One region of the Paenibacillus sp. FSL R7-0198 genome, then DNA from elsewhere that is predicted to be linked to it. Evidence: predicted binding sites of a transcription regulator. Region 1 holds the regulator's gene; the other holds the start of a gene.

Region 1 (4,222 bases):
AACGATAGTGGTTATGCGTACCGTCTTTATAATACACTTGCCACACATATATTCCATTCACAACTCCAGGCATGATTCGCTTAATCTCGCCGGCAGGAACTTCAGAACTGAAGCGATTGCGGATCTGCGCTTCGGACATGCCATTCTGCAGCAGCTCACTGTGTACAGCGTTTGCACCCTTAGCCGGTTGATTGTTTGCATCGAATTTAACCCAGACCATAACATCCTGGTTATCCTTGTTTTTGCCGATCAGGGTCCAGTAGATGTTGTCAGAGCCTTCTTTGTCTCCCCAGATGTACTTGCGCAATTCATCATAGGATGTAATGCCCAGTTGCTCCTGTGCTGCCTGTATGGCGAGCGCTTCTTCCTTGCGCTGGTCCTGCGTGACATGGACGTAATAACGCTGAAGTCCAAACAGAATCAGAACCAGTGCAAGCAGCGAAATCCATATCCACTTCTTTTTTTTCTTCAAAAGTCGAACTTCCTTTCCCTATGATGCTCTATCCTGCAATTAACGAGCAAGCAGACCATCAAATGCCAATTGAGACTCACGCAAAATGCGCTCTTCATCCAGCGTCAGACATTCGCCATGTTTCACCACTTGTTTCCCATCCACCCATACGTGCTCAACATCTTTGGCAGAAGCCGAGTAGATCGTATGTGAGATCAGGTCTGTATGTGGATAGAAATGTGCCTGTTCAATGTCCAAGGCGATAAAATCAGCCTTCATGCCGACCTGGAGTGCTCCGGTATTGTTCAAGAAGATTGATTTGGCTCCATATGACGTTCCGAGTAGTAACGCTTCGCCTGCTGGCACTGCCGTCGGGTCACCAGATACACCTTTGTGGATCAATGCAGCCAGTCTCATTTCCTCGAACATATCCAGGTTGTTGTTACTTGCTGGTCCGTCAGTTCCGAGTGAAACGGTAACTCCTGCTTTCAGCAACGCAGGTACACGCGCAACACCGGAAGCGAGTTTCAGGTTACTTCCCGGGTTATGGGATACAGCCACATCATGACGGGCCAGAATCTCAATCTCTTCGTCATTCAGATGCACCGCATGTGCAACCAGGGATGGACGGGAGAAAAAGCCCAGTTTCTCCAGATGTGCTACAGGACGCAGTCCATAATCAGCCACGTTCTGCTCGACTTCACGAAGCGTTTCTGACATATGTGTATGAAGAGGAAGGTTTAGGTCGTTCGCGACCTGTACAAGCTTCTCTATGTAGTCAGGAGGGCATGTATATGGTGCGTGTGGCGAGATTACGGTTGTAATGCGACCATCTGCCTGTCCATTCCACTCACGTGCAAACGCTGCCGACTCCTCCAGCTTCCGCAGTTGCTCTTCTTCCGAGCACAGCCCAATTACACCACGTGCCAGTGCTGCTCTAACGCCGGATTGCTCCACAACTTTGGCAACTTGATCCATGTGATCGTACATGTCCAGGAAAGCTGTAGTTCCGCCTTTCAACATTTCAAGCACCGATAGCGAAGTTCCCCAATATACGTCTTCTGAAGTCATTTTCGCTTCCATCGGCCACATTTTTTCCTGCAACCATACTTGCAACGCAAGATCGTCTCCGTGCCCTCTGAGCAACGACATCGCTGCATGACCATGCGTATTGATCAGACCCGGCAGGAAGAACAATCCTTTTCCATCCACTTTGGTACAATTTTCGTCTCCATCCGGCAATGTCTCACCAATATGCACAATCTTGTCATTCTCAACAACCATGTATCCTTGAACAACGTTCCATGTTGTGCCGCCTTCATTAACGGCAAATTTACCGTTGTGAATTACCCATCTATTTGTTGTCATCTTCCTCGTCGTCCTTTCCAGTCTCCAAGTAATAGGCCAAACTAAGCAGATCCGTTGTAAAGTCAGCATGGTGAATGCGGATATGCGGCGGTGTTTTTAGAATTGTTGGTGCAAAATTAAGGATCGCTTCAATTCCCGATTCAATAAGCTGATCGGCTACATTTTGGGCTTCCGTATCCGGAACCGTAATAATACCGATGCGGATGTTATCCGTTTTAACCGCTTCCGTCAATTCATTCATTGGCTTTACCGTCAAACTGTTGATTTGACTACCAATCTTCGGTCCATATGCATCAAATACAGCAACAATCTTCATGTTGTCTTTCAGATATGCGTTGTAGTTGGACAAGGCCTGTCCGAGGTTACCCGCACCTACCAGAGCTACATTAATTTGCTGATCGATTTTGAGAATGTGACGAATTTTCTCGATCAAATAGGATACATCATACCCGATCCCTTTACGACCAAAATCACCGAAGTAAGCCAGGTCTTTACGAATTTGGGCCGGATTCAGATCCAGCCTTTGTCCAAGCTCTTGAGAAGAAACAGTAGCCACCTCACGCTGGTGCAACTCGCTCAAATAGCGCAAGTATACAGGCAGACGTCGTACCACCGCTTCCGAAATTTTATCCGATTTCATTCTTGCTCCCCCTTACCAAGGCCACGATAAAATAATAGATGAAAAGATGAGCATTCTGTATAAACTCAATGATAGACGTGACATTTTATACAGAATGCTCCTTGTAATTTAGGTTATAAGTTCTTACGTGCAACTGCTCTAATCGGATACGGAAATATCTAATAAAGTTTAACGCCAAACGATAGTGTCATGCAATGATATAACGAACAAAACAACCATTATTCTTGTTCATTAGCAGGTTTTTCCAACCACTCGGTTATTCGTGGAACCATCTGCTCCGTGAGCATATGCTCCATTTTGGGACCTGGTAATGAATATAAAAAGAATTTACCATAGTACGCTTCAATCACACGTGTATCATAAACAATGACAATTCCTCTGTCCTTTGCTGTACGCACCAATCGGCCAAATCCCTGCTTGAAACGAATGACCGCTTGTGGCACGGACAGTTTCATGAACGGATTTTTCTTCTGTTCCTGAAGCAACTCACTCTTGGCTTCCACCAACGGATGATTCGGCGGTTGGAAAGGCAATCTTACAATAGCGAGACAGGTCAGCGCTTCTCCCGGGATATCTACACCCTCCCAGAAGCTGCTTGTGCCCAGAAGTACTGTTGCTTTGGCATCTTGGAACCTGCGAGTCAATTTGGAACGACTTCCACTATCAACGCCTTGACCAAGCAACGAGATGTCGTTGCCAGACAGCGCCTCCTTCAGCGGATCATAGACCTGTCGCAACATCTTGTATGAAGTAAACAGAACCATCATGCGTCCACGCGTAGCAATTGCCGTCTCTGCGAGTGATTGCACCAGCATATTAACAAAGTGCGCATCACCCACACTTCCCTTCACACTCGGGAAATCACGCGGAATCACCAGAAGTGCCTGATCGCGATAGTTGAAAGGTGATGGCAGCATCGACGTTAACAACCGATTATTCTCGGAAGCTTCCTGCAAGCCAAGCTGCTCAATCATGAACTGGAATGACTTATCTACCGAAAGCGTAGCTGATGTAAGCACAACACTTTTCTTTTTATCAAAAAACAAATCCTTTAGTTGTGCACTGACATCTACAGGTACGGCATACAGCTGGAGTGATTTACTGCGGAACTGGCCGCTGGCTTCCATCCAGTACACCGTTTTGGCGTCATCCATACGCATGAAGAAACGTAGATTCTCCTTCAATGTGGTCAGATCTTTCAGTAATCCTGTTATGTCCGTGATCAGACTATCCGATTGATAATCATCCTGATCCTCTTTCACTTCAAGCAGCAATTTGTCCCCTTTGCGAACCAAATCGCCCAGAGTCACATAGATCTGGTTCTCCAGATCCTGCAACTCCTGCCATTTTGCAGGTTTCTGAGATGCTTTCAGACGCAGTGAAAATTGCCCCGTCTCGCCCGGTGAAGCATCACTTCGTTCAGGCAACAGACCAAACAATGCATCGCTCATACGATCCCACAGTTCCTTGACCTCAAGAGCGAGCGGGAACATCTGGTCCACCATGGAGCCCCATTGCACCGAATTTTCATGCCCGGATAACTGCGAACGAAGCATAGGCAGCTGACCATTACGACTGTCTTTAAACAGGCGGGTCAGTGTATGAACCAAAGTGAAATATTTCATATGCATTCCAAGATGTTTACCAGCGACATCCTCCAGATGATGTGCCTCATCGATTACAAGACTCTCATAGGCTGGCAGCAGCTGATGCGCGGCTTTCACATCCGTAAATAATTTGGAGTGATTGGTGATTACGATATC
Region 2 (4,222 bases), 2.1 Mb from region 1:
GTTAACCGTGAAGGTGAAGTGGTAGGTCGTGTTGAACCGAAAGAATCTCCGGAGACAATGATTGCAGATATCGAGAAATTGCTCGGTTAATACATGAACGTTGAGAAGCCTGTCCTTGCATAAGCAAGGATAGGCTTCTTTGATTATTTTATATAGCGTGGCTATATTCTCTTCACAGGTAGGGGGTGGCTTCAGGGTAAATTTGTAAGCGTTTACCAATTTAAAAATCAACAATTTAGCGGAAATTGAATGCATTTATTTTTGTACAAGTAAAACATGAATGTGGGAGAGGACTCTAATTTTATACGTCCATACTGTGTCCATACAGGGAACGCGGAAGCCTTTGCATAGCATAAATCGACCCCAATCCGGGGACAATGAAACCAATACAATGAAGGGGAGAAAGGCTTAAATACAGGGAAATGACTTCTTTCGACAAACTTTTTTTGCTCAACCTATTGCAATGTGAAAAAGATCACATTATAATGAGTGTATAAAGTGAAATAAATCACATACACAGTTTCGAACAAGAAGTGAAATATTTCACAACCATCATAACGTTATATTCAAACTCATTTATATATTTCGAGGAGGAACTTTTAATGAAAATCGCAGTTATCGGATGTACACACGCAGGGACCGCAGCCATCGTAAACACCGCCAAATTGTACCCGGATGCTACCATCACGGTGTATGAGCGCAATGACAATATCTCCTTCCTATCTTGTGGCATTGCGCTCTACGTAGGTGGAGTTGTGAAAGACCCTGACGGTTTGTTCTATTCTTCGCCTAATCAATTGGCAGAGCTTGGTGTTGAGACCAAGATGCTTCATGAAGTTACAGCAGTAGATGCCAAGGGTCATACCCTTCGGGCTAAAAACCTGCAAACCGGGGAAGAATTTGAAGATACGTTTGACAAACTGATTGTGACAACGGGGTCATGGCCTGTCGTTCCGAAGCTTGAAGGCATCGAGATGGATAACATTTTACTTTGCAAAAACTACAATCATTCCAACACGATTATTGAAAAAGCCAAAGATGCCAAACGTGTTACCGTTGTAGGTGCAGGATATATCGGCGTTGAGCTGGTGGAAGCTTTCCAAATGAATGGCAAGGAAGTTACCCTGATCGACAGTGTGGACCGGATTTTGAACAAATACCTGGACCCTGAATTCACGGATGCGATCGAAGATACGTTGACTGGGCGTGGCATCAAGCTGGCTCTTGGTCAAACGGTACAGAAGTTTACTGGAGAGAATGGCAAAGTAACTAAGGTGATTACGTCCAAAGGAGAGTTTGAAACCGATCTGGTTATTCTGTGCATTGGTTTCCGTCCAAATACAGAGTTGCTTAAAGGCCAAGTGGATATGCTGCCAAATGGCGCAATCGTCGTGGATAAATATATGCAAACGAGTCAAAAAGACGTCTTCGCTGCAGGTGACAGCTGTGCTATTCATTACAACCCGACAGGTAAAGCATCTTACATTCCGCTGGCAACCAACGCCGTACGGATGGGTACACTTGTAGCCCGCAACCTGGTTCGTCCTACGACACCATACATGGGTACACAAGGAACATCCGGTATCAAAATTTATGAGCAAAATATCGCAGGTACAGGAATGACGGAAATGTCTGCTGCTGACGAAGGTTTGATTGTGGAATCTGTCGTACTGGAAGATAGCTACCGTCCGGAGTTTATGCCAACGGCTGAGAAACTGTTGCTTAAAGTGGTATATGAGCAGGCAACTCGTCGGATCGTCGGAGCACAGGTGATGTCTCAGGTTGACCTGACCCAATCGATTAATACGATCTCGGTCTGCATCCAAAACAACATGACCGTAGATGAGCTGGCCTTCATCGACTTCTTCTTCCAGCCACATTACAACAAACCATGGAACTTCCTGAACACGGCTGGTCTGCAAGCACTGCCACCGGTAGAAGTAAAAGCACCAGCAATGGTGTAAGCAAGCAGAATAGATGGTCGAACAGCTAGCATGATAAACGCCATACAAAGATAAGTCATGCTTATCTGTAAACATGAGGTGTACAATAACTGCCAGGATTACGAAACAAGGCGGACGATTATATAGGAAAAAGAAGACTGGCGAGTATATCGTCAGTCTTTTTTGTGATTTTTTAGCTTCAAAAGGTCTTACTATACTCTGCTGACTTAACTATTCAAAGACGCTCTGAAAGTATTTTTTTAAACAACATTGTGATAATTTGCACAAAGTTATGTTTAGGACCGAGATACAATTAGGATGTGGTATTCAACGCATAACTAATGAATTTCAAATGGTTTTATCCAATGATGAACAATGAAGGAGAGGATGAATGATATGGCAGCAAAAACACCTCTTGAGGTTGCACAATATACGGCGCAAACAGGCATGAAGAAGGCTCAATATCCGGTGTCTTCTGTACTGGTGCTTAGTTTTCTGGCAGGGGCTTTTATTGCGCTCGGTTTTCTACTGGATATTCGGGTGATTGCATCTGCTCCTGCTGAGTGGGGAAGTCTGGTTAATCTGATTGGTGCAGCAGTGTTCCCGGTGGGACTAATTTTGGTGCTCATCGGTGGTGGCGAGTTGCTGACAGGTAACATGATGGCAGTTCCACTCGCGACGATTGCTCGAAAGTTATCCGTTGGTAATATGTTGAAAAATCTAACCTTAGTGACGATTGGTAACTTTGTTGGAGCTTTGTTTGTCGCATACGCGTTTGGACATGTGCTTGGTCTGACCGGAGAGGGTGTATATCTGGCGAAAGTGGTGGATATGGCTGGACACAAGCTGCATGACGGATTCCTGCAGGCTTTTATCTCAGGCATCGGCTGTAACTGGCTGGTCGCGCTGGCGGTGTGGCTATCTTATGCATCGGATACAATGAGTGGCAAGGTACTGGGTATTTGGTTTCCAACGATGGCGTTTGTGGCCATTGGATTCCAGCACGTTGTGGCCAATATGTTCCTCATCCCGGCGGCAATCTTCGAAGGACATTATTCGTGGGGCCAATATGTGATGAATTTCATTCCGGTATGGCTCGGGAATCTGACTGGTGGTGCTCTGTTTGTAGCTGCAGCCTATTGGGTGGTGTACCTGCGCCAAGCTGAGCCGAAAGTGAAACCGGAGGTAGCCACGTCGATCGAAGCTGTGGAGACGGAGGCCAGAGCGATGTGGAGCAAGCAGGCGTAGCAGGGCATATATACACGTATGTATACATGGGTAATGGAACATTCATGTAGAAGAGAAGACGATTCTGATCTTGCTCGGTTCATGGCGAATATGCTGTGATGGAGCAAGGCGGGATCGTTTTTTTGTATGGGGTCCTTGTTGGAGTTTAACGCAAAATAAATTCGCCATGACAAGGTTCGGGGGAACGAAACCTGTTCATGGCGAATTTCGGGAGTGGTCCATGATATGGCATGAGGAGGAAGTGGGGAAACACTAGCCTAATGCCTTATTTTTAATTTACCCCTGAATTCTGAAGTTGAATCAAATGGCAAAACATTTTTTTGAAAATAATTTTAATCCGCTATAGCGGTGAATATTGGGCGAAAATATATTGTTCTCTTTACGTATTAACCTCGAAGAAGATATGATATAGGGATAGTTTTTTAAAGAGGGGGAGCCATACGATGATCGATCAGGAGAATGGAATTTTCGCAGCGGTATGCCCGCTCGATTGTCCGGATACTTGTGGTCTGTTACTACATAAAGAGAACGGTAAAATTGTGAAGGTGGCAGGCAATCCGGATCATCCGATCACCAAGGGTGCCATTTGTAATAAAGTCAGAAATATGACCGAGCGGGTGTATCACCCCGAGCGTCTACAATATCCGATGAAACGTGTAGGAGCCAAAGGTGAAGGCCAGTTTGAACGAATCAGTTGGGATGAAGCGATTTACGAGATTACGACCAAATTCACTGCATTGTCCGAGACTTACGGCCCGGAGAGCATCCTGCCCTACAGCTTTTACGGTAACATGGGCATTCTCGGCGTAGACGGCATGGACCGACGTTTCTTCAATGCGCTTGGTGCAAGTGTGCTGGAGCAGACGATCTGTAACTCTGCTGGAAATACCGGCTGGAAATATACGATGGGCGCCAACCACGGAACGGTGCCGGAAGATACGGAGCACGCGGATCTCATCCTGGTATGGGGCGGTAATATCGTCAGTACGAATATGCACCAGGTCGTTTTGGCGGAGAAAGCCCGTAAGAAA

The links. The regulator Rex, encoded in region 1, represses fermentation and respiration genes when NADH is low (regulators of the CRP and FNR family bind a similar motif). The targets are predictions, from matches to a motif close to TTGTGAAATATTTCACAA.
Region 2: MKY87_RS13435 (formate/nitrite transporter family protein) is a predicted target of Rex. The motif match lies at 2,214-2,231, and genes of this name have one in related genera.

What each region holds. Positions count from the first base shown of each region.
Region 1 covers NZ_JBBOCB010000001.1:1,037,377-1,041,598, forward strand. The annotation lists gene MKY87_RS04250 (DUF5590 domain-containing protein) at 1-472, opposite strand, end outside; gene MKY87_RS04255 (amidohydrolase) at 512-1,819, opposite strand; gene MKY87_RS04260 (redox-sensing transcriptional repressor Rex) at 1,806-2,459, opposite strand; gene dinG (ATP-dependent DNA helicase DinG) at 2,678-4,222, opposite strand, start outside.
Region 2 covers NZ_JBBOCB010000001.1:3,123,113-3,127,334, reverse strand. The annotation lists gene MKY87_RS13445 (glutathione peroxidase) at 1-90, shown strand, start outside; gene MKY87_RS13440 (FAD-dependent oxidoreductase) at 603-1,964, shown strand; gene MKY87_RS13435 (formate/nitrite transporter family protein) at 2,340-3,191, shown strand; gene MKY87_RS13430 (molybdopterin-containing oxidoreductase family protein) at 3,635-4,222, shown strand, end outside.